Regions from separate parts of the Bacillus nitratireducens genome, predicted to be linked through region 3. Evidence: predicted binding sites of a transcription regulator. Region 3 holds the regulator's gene; each other region holds the start of a gene.
What was found. Region 3 encodes LexA, which represses DNA repair genes until DNA is damaged. Its sites were predicted from a motif close to CGAACATATGTTCG; they were not measured.

Region 1: the regulator LexA is predicted to act here: its motif matches at 1,048-1,061, upstream of Q3V31_RS27060 (YolD-like family protein).
Region 2: the regulator LexA is predicted to act here: its motif matches at 2,927-2,940, upstream of addB (helicase-exonuclease AddAB subunit AddB).

The regions. Positions count from the first base shown of each region.
Region 1 covers NZ_JAUMJO010000011.1:11,099-15,656, forward strand. The annotation lists gene Q3V31_RS27050 (hypothetical protein) at 52-273, shown strand; partial or broken gene Q3V31_RS27055 (hypothetical protein) at 462-867, shown strand; gene Q3V31_RS27060 (YolD-like family protein) at 1,233-1,568, shown strand; gene gerPF (spore germination protein GerPF) at 1,887-2,102, opposite strand; gene Q3V31_RS27070 (hypothetical protein) at 2,315-2,662, shown strand; gene Q3V31_RS27075 (SDR family oxidoreductase) at 2,978-3,685, shown strand; gene Q3V31_RS27080 (DUF6944 family repetitive protein) at 3,940-4,558, shown strand, end outside.
Region 2 covers NZ_JAUMJO010000001.1:1,064,573-1,069,130, reverse strand. The annotation lists gene Q3V31_RS05655 (competence protein ComK) at 1-304, shown strand, start outside; gene Q3V31_RS05650 (DUF4306 domain-containing protein) at 549-1,145, shown strand; gene Q3V31_RS05645 (TVP38/TMEM64 family protein) at 1,484-2,077, shown strand; gene lepB (signal peptidase I) at 2,286-2,849, shown strand; gene addB (helicase-exonuclease AddAB subunit AddB) at 2,966-4,558, shown strand, end outside.
Region 3 covers NZ_JAUMJO010000002.1:509,645-514,202, reverse strand. The annotation lists gene Q3V31_RS08980 (DUF896 domain-containing protein) at 1-86, opposite strand, end outside; gene Q3V31_RS08975 (YneB family resolvase-like protein) at 132-788, opposite strand; gene lexA (transcriptional repressor LexA) at 930-1,550, shown strand; gene Q3V31_RS08965 (DUF4097 family beta strand repeat-containing protein) at 1,653-2,453, opposite strand; gene Q3V31_RS08960 (DUF1700 domain-containing protein) at 2,457-2,999, opposite strand; gene Q3V31_RS08955 (PadR family transcriptional regulator) at 2,992-3,315, opposite strand; gene glnA (type I glutamate--ammonia ligase) at 3,622-4,558, opposite strand, start outside.

The DNA of each region.
Region 1 (4,558 bases), on a different contig from region 3:
ATGAATAATTTTAGATTTACTAAATTATTAAATTAACTTGGAGGAGAATATATGAAAGTTATTTTTAAAAGAGAAGGCGGAGGGAAAATTTTCGAATCAGCTAATGAAAATATAAGTATTCTACTAGATGTATTAAAAGAAACAAAAGGGATAAAGATTGGGATGATTGAGTATGAAGTATTAGAATTTAAACTGGAATATTATCGGAATCCGAAAAAAACAGAAACAGAGAGAGAATTACATATTATTATGAAACCTAAACTTAATCAATAGAGAAAATAAAGTAATGAAATGATTAGTTTTGATTTTGTTCGTCCTTACTGATTCATAATAAAAGTATATGCTTATGTCGTTGGATGGTTAATGAATAGTAAAACTAAAACTTCTTTTATCTATGCAGGAGATGAATGTATAAATGTATTTATAAAGTGCTTTGTTTAACAATATTGGAGGAGTTAAAAATAAGTTTAGCTAGTTATAGGCTGTAATGTAGAAGTGCCGTTAACCTCTGAAGATTCCAATGATTTAATCATAATTGGACCGTGCTTTTCAGATGAAGGTTTACTTGAAGTTGTAAAAGAGCATCAATTTCAAATAAATTATATTTACGAAGTATCATCAGGATGGGTAATTGAACTAGTTGAGTGGCAAAGCTTAAAAGAGAAGGAAGAAGCTCAAAATAAACTTTTAATTTTATGCTCAATTATGAAAGAGTATTTAAAAGAAGGGGAATACTTTGAATTATTTAGTTGTTGGGTTGGTGATGAAGATCAGAAAAAAGTTTGGGAATTAAACTTGAAAATAAATCATTTTGATGTAGCTGAAATTTGTATTCCAGAAAGAACGTTAGTTAGGATAGAAAAGTAGAAAAATAAAAGCGACTCCACATTGGGTGGAGTCGCTTTTATTGTTGCTACACGTATTCAATGATGCGATAGGAAGTGCAAAGAAAATTGATTAATAATAGGAAGTAATAAATGAGTATGGATAAACTTCATAGATTAAAGTTACATTTTGTTTGAAAAATTTACATGTTGCACTACCTAAAGAACGTTCGTTCGTGTATAATAAGAACAAACGTTCTTTAGGTAGTGGAGATTTCTACAAATTCATAAATAGTTTTGAATTGGAAAGCTACGCTATATATTAAATAAGAGATGGACAAAGTGTATTTAGAAGTGAAATTTCTATTTTGTGAATGGATAGATATAGAAAATTGAGGAGTAAAGAAAATGAATTATGTAAATATTCAAGAAAAAGGAAGAGAGTGGGTTCCGTTTACAGTAATGTCGGAACAATTATTGAGTATGAAAAAAATTATTGGAGAGAAATTAAAAGTCCAAAGACCGCTAATAACGAATGAAGCGAAAGAAAGTATTTCAGACAAGTTATTAACTTCATTATTGTCTGAAGAAGAGATGTTAGTGACATATTTTGAAGAAGGATACATACTTACAAGTTATATGACAGTGGTTCATATAAATCCTATTCAACAAATTGTAAAATGTACAGATGCATTTTATAAAACATATATATTTTCTACAATGGACATAATTGATGTAACCTAAAAGAAGCTGAATTTTGAAATTTAGCTTTTTTAATTTGTCTCGCTATTGGCGGGCAGTTAGATTCATACCCCAAAATTTGACTGTACGTCAGGCTGCCTGCAAAAGCCCAATTGTTATGGGTTAATAGTCAATGGATAATGGACAAACCCCTTACTATTTTGAAGCGGTGAAGAATGAAATGAAAAAGCAGCTAGATGCAAACTAGCTGCTTAGCCCCAGGGAAAGGGAGAAAAAGATTGGGTACTCAAAAAATCAACGATAGCTGTTTATCAGCCTGAGTATAGTATAGACAAATTTAAAAATATTATACAGATCTGGTTAGGCCGTACCAACTTGGTTTTGATCTGCTAAATCAGAATCAAATGTATTAGTCGCGCTAACCCCACTAAAAGTGTTCACAACGAAACCAACGTTAGATGCGCCAGAACCGTTATAAGCTTTTGTATTCTCTTTTGGAGAAACGTTATAGAAATCACCTAAGTTGAAAGACCCGTTACTATTTTGTACAACTAAATTCCCAACAACTGAGGGCATAATTTTCACCTACTTTATAAGTAATTGTTTGCACTACTATATGAAGGTATAGTCTAATTGGTTCGTTTGACAAATATTGTGGGATATGAAAACGTTTGAAGCTTTATTTAATTAATTGGGCAAAAAGTATGTTAGAATTAACGAAGAGTTGAATTTTAAAAAGTATAAATTTGAATAATCAATATATACGGAATTAAAGGAGGCAAAATGTAATGGATAATGTTATAAAAACAGTAGATTTAACAGATGCAGAATCAAGTAAACTTGTTGCTTTTATTTGTAGTAATGATGTTACATTGATCGAAAAAGCATTTTGTCCTAATGAAATAAAATTAAAGTTTAATGAAATAGCGATTTTATCGGCGATTAAAACAGCATATATTACGAAAGTATCTATAAGGAAAGAACTTGAAGCGATTTTTCACGATACAGGCGTTTTATTAGTGAAGCAAAATGTTGAAAGGAATAGTACTCAATCTATAACAATGCATTTTGAACAATTTAAAAAGTTGCAAAATGAGATTGAGACTTTAAATAAAAGCGTGTTTAAGTCTACGTGAAAATACTTGGATAAAGGTGGACCATGTTATGTTGAAAATGTGGATTGAAAAGTATTTGGATAAATCGAACCGTAAACATAAATATACTTTCATCATTGTGTAACCTAGATTTATTGATATGAGAAATGTAGGAAAGTGCAGATATAATTTAAAAATAATAAAGATACAAACAAAAAGAGTAACTATGATGGTTACTCTTTTTGTTTGTAATATGTATTATCAAAAATACTTCTAAAGTATGAGATGAATTGATACTTAAGTAAGAATTTGAATAAGAATAAAAAGAGTAACATTAATTGAAAGGAGGAGATGAAGTTGGAGCGAAACGACATTGGAAAACTTGTAATTATTACTGGAGTAACGCAAGGGCTAGGACGTGCATTGGTTGATAGGTTTCATGAATTGGGATGGAACATAGTAGGCTGTGGACGCTCAAAAAATAAAATTGAAGAGCTTAATAAATATTATGGTGCTTCACATGATTTTCAAATAATTGATGTTTCAAATCATCAACAAGTTAGTAAATGGGCAAGTAGTATTCTTAATAAGTATAGGGCTCCTGATATGTTAATAAATAATGCATCGATTGTTAATCAAAACGCACCGTTATGGAAAGTTCCCGCTCAAGAATTTGAAAGTGTAATGAGTGTAAATGTGAACGGGGTAGTAAATGTCATTAGGGCGTTCGTCCCGGCGATGATAGCTAGAAAAAAAGGGATTATTATTAATATGAGCTCTAGTTGGGGAAGAGAAGGTGAGGCTGAACTTGCGCCATATTGTGCTTCGAAGTTTGCTATTGAAGGTATCACGCAGTCCATGGCAATGGAACTACCAAATGGCATGGCTGTAGTTGCCTTAGATCCAGGTGGCAGTATTAGCACTCCAATGCTTCACTTATGTGCACCTCAATATGTAAAAGAATCTCCTACACCTGAAATGTGGTCACATAAAGCAATTCATTATATATTAAATATATCAATAGATAAAAACGGTGACTCATTGACATGTCCGGTATGCATTTAATGTTTAGATAGGTATTAAATGTGATATGCACATTTTTGAAGGACAAGTATATATTGAAGTATGTAGAAAGCATTTGCAAATTAGACATTTATCGAGAAAGCCCTTGTCAAAAAAGAGCACCTGAAAGGTGCTCTTTTGTATTATTAGTACATTATGTGATGCACAAAATTACATATGAAAAATAAAATAATGAATTAAAGGTGATATTTGTTTGTTTCGAATGTACTAGAAAATTTAAATATAGGTGATGGGAAATGAACCTACGCGATTTAGAATTGACAGGGGCTTGGTTTCAAGTAGGAGGAAATCTTATAGCAGCAATTGGAACAACTAGAGGGTTTGCAGGGGAAGAAAAGATTGAGTCGGATCTTGTTATTGTAGGGAGTTCATTACAAGCTCTCGGATATATATTACAAATTATAGCAACTAATGATGCGAAAGATGAAGATGAGAAGCAAGAGGTAACTATAGATAACAAAAATAAGGCGCTAGCAAAAACGGGGATTGAGTTATTAGCTTTAGGTAATATTTCTAATGTAATAGGAACGTATTTTAATCTCAATGAACAAATGAAAGAAAATGATTTCCTTATAATTACTGGAAATAGTTTGCAATCAATTGGCGCTTTTTTAGGAGTAGAAGTAGCATTGAATGAGATAAATGGAATACAGTGGATTATCGTATTAGGGAATTCAATGCAAAGTCTAGGTGCGGGATTACAAGCATATCAAGGTATTCAAAATGTATCAAAAGAAGAAAAGGGAAACGAAGACAGTAATATAGATAAAGAAGATCAACGTATAATAGGGCTAATAGGTATTTGGATACAGGCAATAGGTACTGTAATTTCAGCAATTGGATTAACCGAAATAG
Region 2 (4,558 bases), on a different contig from region 3:
CCCTACGTATTCTTATTCTCGAAAAGAGTGTGCGTGGTTGTCTCATTTTCATATTGAAAATAATAAAGAATTAAAAGATGGAAATCTTATTATTAGATTTATAAATGGTTTCGCTGTGAAATTAGAAATATCCAAAAGCAGCTTTGAAAATCAGCAAAATCGTACAGCAAAATTACGGACAGAGTATGAAGACCGTAAGAAAAAACAAGGAAGTCCTTGTTTTAAAGAGATTGATAAAAGGGATGAATCTAAATTAACGCCAGCCTATGAGAAAGTGTATTTTGTAAGGGAAGGCGAAGTTTGAGAGGAAAAGGATGGGGGGACTCATCCTTTTTTTGATTTCATTATATATATCGTTACGCTGTAAGGTTCATAAATAAAACGAGAAAAATTTACGGATTTTTTGTTCTTTAATAGCTTAAAGGAGTGTAAAATTACAATATAAGGGTAATTTTACTACATATATTTATCGCGATGTTAATATGCATCATTTAACATTTGCGGTATACATGATATTTCTTACCTTATTGTATAAAGAAGGAGATGGTATGTTGAAAAGGACTATGTTATTTTGGGCGCAATATATCCTTGTTTTGCCTATATTATTTCTTACCTTTATGTTTACTGGTTTCGTTGGTAGTCAGTTAATGATAGGTGCTGATAAACAACATTTTATTTTTACGCCTCAAAATGCAACAGAATATAGTCAAATTAGTGAAATTGATAAATTGCTATTTGCTTTTTCAATTCAGCCAGTTGTCACCATAGTATTTCTGCTATCGATTGTGTACGTACTGACACTTATTGTCTTTCAAATTATTGAATGTAAGAAGAAAAGAAAGATATTACATAGTTTGCAATATATGATTCTTATACCAATTTTTATTTACTTGTGGTTTGGAATAATGCAATTTTCCGCGGTTAGTTTAACTTGGATAGATAATTGGAAGGATTACCTTATATTCACTCCTAGCACGATAACTGATGAGCAAGATATATATACGATTGATAAGTTTTTATACAAATTTCGAATGTTAACTATTCCGAGTACAGTACTAATACTATCTTTCTTGTATTTATTAATACTTATCGTGATTGATAGTATTCGCTTACTAAAAAGGTTTCTTGTAAGAACTAGTCATTAGAAAAGGATAATTATTTGAAGGTACAACAATTATTTGTCATTACTCATTTCCATACAGGTAGTAAGGAGATTTTTTTGACACTACAGATTGACACTTTCTGTAGTTTCTTCTTTTTTATAATATGTAACCGTTAAGTTATAATCTGAGCGTGGTGTCTAAACTATTCTCATGTCTTGTCGAATATTGAAAGATTATCATAGCATAATAATGAAGGAATTCTAGAGGAAGATATGGAAACTTAATAATTACATCTCCATATGTCATATCTACCATTTCCTCTTTCATATAAGCAATGATACAGTAGGGGTAGTAATTAGAGTAAAGGGGTAAAGTGTAGAATGGATTTTCAGACAATCAAAGAATATTTTTCACCAGAAAATATGGATCACATTGTTGAAAGTTATAAAGCATTCGGGCCGCTTCTTGGGATTGGTTTACCGATGATAGAGGCGCTTATTCCAGCATTGCCTCTCATTGTGTTTGTACTGGCGAATGCTGTTGCATTTGGTTTTTGGTTCGGTTTTCTTTATTCGTGGCTTGGATCAGTAATTGGTGCAATGCTTGTATTTTTCATCATTCGTAGCTTTGGAAGAAGTCGTTTCTTTTCTTTTGTAAATAAGCATGAGAGAGTGCGAAAAGCGATGGGATGGATTGAAAGAAAAGGATTCGCGCCAATCTTTGTTATATTTTGTTTTCCGTTCACACCATCTGCGCTTATAAACGTTGTAGCTGGTTTGTCTCGCGTTAGCGTAAAACAGTTTGGACTAGCATTAGCATTCGGAAAGCTTGTTATGATCTTTATTTTAACGTATATCGGTCATGATTTAATGTCGTTTATTCATAAGCCGTTGAAATCAGTTATTGTGGGCGTTGTTATTTTTATTTTATGGTATGTAGGTAAAAAAATTGAAGTAAAGTTAGAACTACATTAGGAAAAGTCTTCTTTGTCCCGCATTAACGGGCAGTAAAACTCCCACCAAAAAATTCGACTGAAGTAAAGAAGTTAGGTGGGAGATCAAACTGCCCGTAAATGCCCGATTGGTTCAACTAATAATCGGTGGGGGATGAACAAAACCCCCACCGATTAAGTTTCACTTTATAAATACAAGCTTCATTATTAAAGGGTGAGGGGAGAAGCGAATGAAGAAAACTTTGAAAAAAGAAGGGCTAGAGTGGATAAGAACAATTTTAATTGGTGTACTATTAGCTATATTTTTTCGAACGTTTTTCTTTTCAACGTACGTTGTAGAGGGGAAGTCAATGATGCCGACATTGCAAGATGGCAATATGCTCGTTGTGAATAAGGTGAGTTATCAAGTAGGGGACTTGAATCGATTTGATGTCGTCGTTTTTCATGCGAATAAAAAAGAGGACTATGTAAAGCGAATTATCGGTTTACCTGGGGATCATATCGAATATAAGCATGATAAACTATATATAAACGGACAATTCGTGGAGGAACCTTATTTAGAGGCGTATAAGAAAGAGATAAATGGAAGGCAATTAACAGGTGATTTTAAATTAGAAGAATTAACGAAAGAAAAGTTTGTACCACCTGGTTCTATTTTTGTAGTTGGCGACAACCGCCTCGGTAGCTGGGATAGTAGGCACTTCGGTTTTGTGAAAGCTGATACAGTTGTCGGTAAAGTTGATTTACGATATTGGCCGATTCGAGAGGTGCAAACGAATTTTTCAAAAGGTTGATATAATAAAGTGAAGTATAGGAAAAGACAAACAGCTCAGTTTGTCTTTTTTCGTGTCCTATAATACAATTATGGTAGCAAACTAACGTTCGTTATGTAAGTGAAAGGTGGGGTTACATGTCACTTCGATTTGTGATTGGTAGAGCTGGAAGTGGAAAAAGTACACTTTGTTTACACGAAGTGCAAGAAGAGTTAAAGCAGCGCCCAAGAGGGAAAACAATATTATATCTTGTGCCAGAACAGATGACATTCCAAACGCAGCAGGCGTTAATTGGTAGTGAGGATGTTAGAGGTTCTATTCGGGCACAAGTTTTTAGTTTTTCACGGTTAGCGTGGAAGGTGCTGCAAGAAGTTGGCGGAGCGAGTCGTCTTCATATTGATGAAGCCGGTGTACATATGTTACTTCGTAAAATTGTAGAATCTCGTAAAGATGGATTATCGGTGTTTCAAAAAGCAGCGGAGCAAAACGGTTTCTTTGAACATCTTGGTAGTATGATTGCGGAGTTTAAACGTTATAATGTGACGCCATCTAACGTATATGAAATGTGGCAACAATTAGATGCGCATAGTAGTAGTGCAGAGCAAAAGCTGCTAGCGAATAAAGTGTATGATTTACAGTTATTATATGATGATTTCGAACGTGCTTTAATCGGAAAATATTTAGATTCAGAAGACTACTTACAATTATTAATTGAGAAGCTTTCAGACTCTGAGTATGTAAAAGGCGCGGAAATTTATATAGATGGATTCCATTCGTTTTCCCCTCAAGAGCTAGAAATTGTTAGAGGGTTAATGAAATTAGGAACTAGAGTAACAATAACATTAACGATAGATGAAAAAACGTTAGCGCAGCCAGTGAATGAACTAGATTTATTTTATGAAACGACGTTAACGTATGAACGAATAAAACAAGTAGCGCGTGAAGAGAAAATAGAAATTGAAAAAACAATTCCGCTGATGGAACAGCCGCGTTTTCATTCGCAAGCATTAGCACATTTAGAAACGTACTACGAAGCACGTCCAAATGAAAAATTTCATGGTGAAGCGAGTGTGACAATCAGTACAGCAGCTAATTTACGAGCTGAAGTAGAAGGTGTAGCTCGTGAAATTAGAAGACTTGTGGCGGATGAAGACTATCGTTACCGAGATATCGCAGTCCTTCTTCGTAACGGAGAAAGTTATTACGATGTAATGCGAACGTTATTTACGGATTATAATATCCCGCATTTCATCGATGAAAAACGCCCAATGTCACATCATCCGTTAGTAGAATGCATTCGTTCTGCATTAGAAATTATTAGTGGGAATTGGCGTTATGATGCAGTGTTCCGCTGCGTGAAAACAGAGCTTTTATATCCATTAGACGTAAGAAAAGAAGAGATGCGCGAAGAGATGGATGAGTTTGAAAACTACTGTTTAGCGTATGGTGTACAAGGGAAGAGATGGACTTCTGAAGATCCGTGGATGTATCGTCGTTATCGTTCTCTTGATGATGCGAGCGAAATGATAACAGACAGTGAGCGTGAAATGGAAGAGAAAATAAATCGACTTCGCGACGTTGTAAGAACGCCAGTTATTCGTATGCAAAAAAGACTGAAGCGTGCTGGAACAGTTATGCAAATGTGCGAAGCGGTATATTTATTTTTAGAGGAGCTTGACGTTCCGAAAAAACTAGAAGAATTACGTGTTCGGGCAGAAGAAAATGGAGAT
Region 3 (4,558 bases):
TCACGTTGTTCTTCTTCAGTTAAGCCTTCAGCTTTTGCTTTTTTCGCTAAGAAGTTAATGCGTTCAATGAGTTCGTGACTTGGCATCTCGAATCCCCCTTCTACTCAAAACTGATTATTATCATACAATAGTTAGTCCTCTTTATCAAGCAATTGCTTTGTATATTCTACATATCTTCGATGTACAGTTGCTTTTGAAACATCATGACCAAAACCACGAAGTGTTGCTGCAATTTCTTCAAAAGTTAATTCATTCCGGCGTAAACGTACAATTTCCTCAATTGGTACTTCTTTTTTCTCACGTCCTATACTTAAATGACGATTTTTCAAATTATTCTCTGGGCGAAACCCTTTCTCTACCGCCCTTTGCATGCCACGCTTAATTTTCAAATTGTGAATCTTCCTTTGATACTCTTCCACGATTCCAATGATATCCAATACCATCGAGTCAGAATCTGAAAGTTGTAATTCACCATTATGCGTATGTGTATATACTTTTATTCCTTCTTTATGTAAACAATGCATTAATGCAATCTTCGCATTCCCTCTACCAAGACGCGTTTCATCTTGTATTAGAAGTACATCAACTTGTTCATCTCGAATTGTATCTAATACTTCTAATATGCCATCACGTTCAATTGTATAGCCACTAGCCTGCTCCTCAATCACCTTTGTCACATTCATTTGATAGCGCTCAGCTAAATGCAATAATTCATCCTTTTGACGCAATAATGATGTTTCTTGTGCTTCTTTTGTTGTACTGACACGCGCATAAACAATTGCATTCATTTTGAACCCTTCTTTCTCGCTTTATTTTCCCTCTAGTGTATCATAAATCTTCCTTTTGTTCGAACTTATGTTTGTAGAATGTTTTTTCGCATGTTATACTTATTAATAAGAAAAATGAAAGAAAACGAGGTGTTAGAAAACATGGAAAAGTTAACGAAACGCCAGCAAGACATTCTCGACTTTATTAAGCTAAAAGTACAAGAAAAAGGATATCCACCTTCCGTACGTGAAATCGGTCAAGCAGTCGGCCTCGCTTCTAGTTCTACAGTGCACGGACATTTATCACGACTAGAAGAAAAAGGATATATTCGACGCGATCCAACAAAACCACGCGCAATTGAAATTTTAGGTGACAACCGAATGGAAACAGAAACACAATCTGTTATTCAAGTTCCAATCGTCGGAAAAGTTACTGCCGGTTTACCGATTACAGCAGTCGAAAGTGTAGAAGATCACTTCCCACTTCCAGCTAGTATCGTTGCTGGAGCAGATCAAGTGTTTATGTTACGCATTTCTGGAGATAGCATGATTGACGCTGGTATTTTTGATGGAGATTTAGTTGTAGTTCGCCAACAACAGTCTGCATACAACGGTGAAATTGTAGTTGCTTTAACAGAAGATAACGAAGCAACTGTTAAACGTTTCTATAAAGAAAAAGATCATTTCCGTCTACAACCGGAAAACTCTTCACTAGAACCTATCATTTTAAAACAAGTGTCAGTTATCGGAAAAGTAATCGGCGTATATCGTGATTTACATTAAAAATATAAAAAGAAGATAATCCCCTTATTTATATAGGGGATTATCTTCTTTTTATATTTTGATAGATTTCCGTTTACTCAAAAGAATGCATTACCTTAATTATTAACGCGTTTCAATAGTAACATCTCCAGCAGCTGTTTTACCGCTAATTTTTTTACTCCCATTACCAATTGTTATATTTTGATTTTCTTCATTAAAAATTGTCACGTCTCCAGCAGCACTTTGCCCCGTTATAACTGCATCTTGTGGTTTTTCCAACAAAGTAATATCTACATCTCCAGCAGTTGAACTTGCCTCTACATCATATTTTGGATCATGATCCATAATATATACATCTCCGCTAGCCGTTTTTGCTGTTACTTTCCCTATTACTTTTTTAAAGCTCACCTCACCAGCTTTTGTAGATCCCTCCACACTCTTAGCTGTTACATGTTTCAAATCCACTTCTCCTGCGAGTGTTTCAACACTTACGCGGTCACTTTTCACATTACTTATTTCTATTTGTCCAGCGGATGAATTTACTTTTATCTCTTGATAAGAACGTTCAGGTACTAATATAGTCAATGTAGGCGTTCGAAATCCAAAATTGTAAAATGAAAAATCAAATGAAACACCTTTTTCTATTTCCCCTATGACTTTTAATGTATCACCATCTTCAGCAATACGAATTTCCTGTTTACTTACGTCCCCTGTTTGCTTTACATAAAAAGAGGAATCAGGAGATTTTTGGACAACAATATCTCCTGCATCTAACTTAACTTCTACATTTTTTAGCGTTTCGTTCTTAATTACGTCCTCTTTATCTCCTTTTTCTGCAGTTTTTACTGCTTTTTCATATGTTTGTGAAATCCCTATTACTCCAATAATGATACAAGCGATAGCTACTAATAATATCTTTTTCATCATCTACTCCCCTTTTATCATTTTGAAGTTCCATACTACATAGCGTACACATAATCTTTTAAACCACTTCGTACTATAATAAGCTACAATACATAACAACAAACCTACTCCAACAAACGTTATACTAACGAAAAGATCCAACCATATAAACGTACCCATAAATATTTTTATAATAACGAAAAATGGTGTCACTACACTAGCAATACCACCGACCCAAAATGAAAATATAAAACCGATAATTGCAACTAACGGGCCTAATACAATAATAAAATTAAACAAACTAAGTCCAATCGCTGCCATGACAGCTCTTGTTATATTCGAAGTCGATGGATCCTTTTTCATCTCATCAAAGCGATACAACGCAAGCAAGTCTTTCGCAATTACCTTTGGAGAGCCAAGTCCCTTTATTATTTCTGATTCAGTTTTCCCCTCTTCCATCCCAAACTGAAAGTGCTCTTCATAATCAAATAAAATATCTTGTCGCTCTTCTTCTGGTAACTTTCTAAGATGACTTGATAATTCTTTAAGAAACTGCTCTTTACTCATCCCATTCCACCCCTTCAATAATTTCTTGAACACCTTTAGCAAAATCACGCCACTCTGTTACTAATAACGTAAGTTGCATCTCCCCTTGCTCTGTTAGTTGATAATATTTACGGGGCGGTCCTTCCGTGGATTCTTTTAAATATGTTTGAAAATATCCCTCTTTCGTTAAACGACGTAATAGCGGATATACAGAACCTTCCGATATTAAAAATTTATTTGAAATTTGCTGAACAAGTTCATAACCATAACAATCCTTACGTTTTACAAGCGCCAATACACACAGTTCTAACACACCTTTTTTAAATTGAACGTTCAAGGACAATCCCCCTTTCTTATTTCAGTACTGTTCAATACACGGCACCTGTTTTATCCATAATATACCACTTAGTACTGTTTATTGCAAGGTACTATATTTTCAAACTTTAATTTATCACTAAACACATCCACAACATCAAACACTGAGCAAAACATACAATATTGAAGAAATACAATAGTATTTTAAATAATCTCCGTGATTTTTCCGAGCATCTCGCGGACAGCTATTCAATTTATTCCGCCAGCACCTATGTTGTCCACAAATAAAAAAAGCCCTGATACCGTAGTATCAAGGCTTTTTTACTTCTTAGTATAGAGACATATATTGATCGCGTTCCCATTGGTGAACTTGAGTTCTAAAGATATCCCACTCAATTTCTTTTGCTTCAATGAAGTGCTCAAGTAAATGATCACCTAATGCACCGCATACGATTTCATTAGATTGTAAAGTAACTAACGCTTGCGCTAATGTTGCTGGTAAGTCAACGATACCTGCTTCTTCGCGCTCTTCTTTTGTCATTACGTAGATGTTACGGTCTACTGCAGCTGGTGGAGTTAATTTGTTTTTAATTCCATCAAGACCTGCTGCTAATAATGTAGCCATTACTAAATATGGGTTTGCAGCTGGATCAACACTACGTACTTCTACGCGTGTACTAATACCACGAGATGCAGGGATACGTACTAATGGGCTACGGTTTTGTGCAGACCATGCTACGTAACAAGGAGCTTCGTATCCAGGCACTAAACGCTTGTAAGAGTTTATAGTTGGGTTTGCTACCGCTGTAAATGCTGGTGCGTGTTTTAAAATACCTGCGATGAAGTGACGAGCATCATCACTTAATTGTAAGTCACCGTTTTGATCGAAGAATACGTTCTCACCATTTTTGAATAGTGATAGGTTACAGTGCATACCTGAACCGTTCACACCGTATAATGGTTTTGGCATAAATGTTGCGTGTAAACCGTGTTTACGAGCAATTGTTTTTACAACAAGTTTGAATGTTTGAATATCATCACATGAGCGAATTGCACTTGCGTATTTAAAGTCAATTTCGTGTTGCCCTGGAGCAACCTCATGGTGAGACGCTTCAATTTCAAAGCCCATCTCTTCTAGTTCAAGTACGATATCACGACGACAGTTTTCCCCTAGATCCATCGGCGCAAGGTCGAAGTATCCACCGTTATCGTTTAATTCTAATGTTGGATTTCCTTTTTCATCTACTTTAAATAGGAAGAATTCT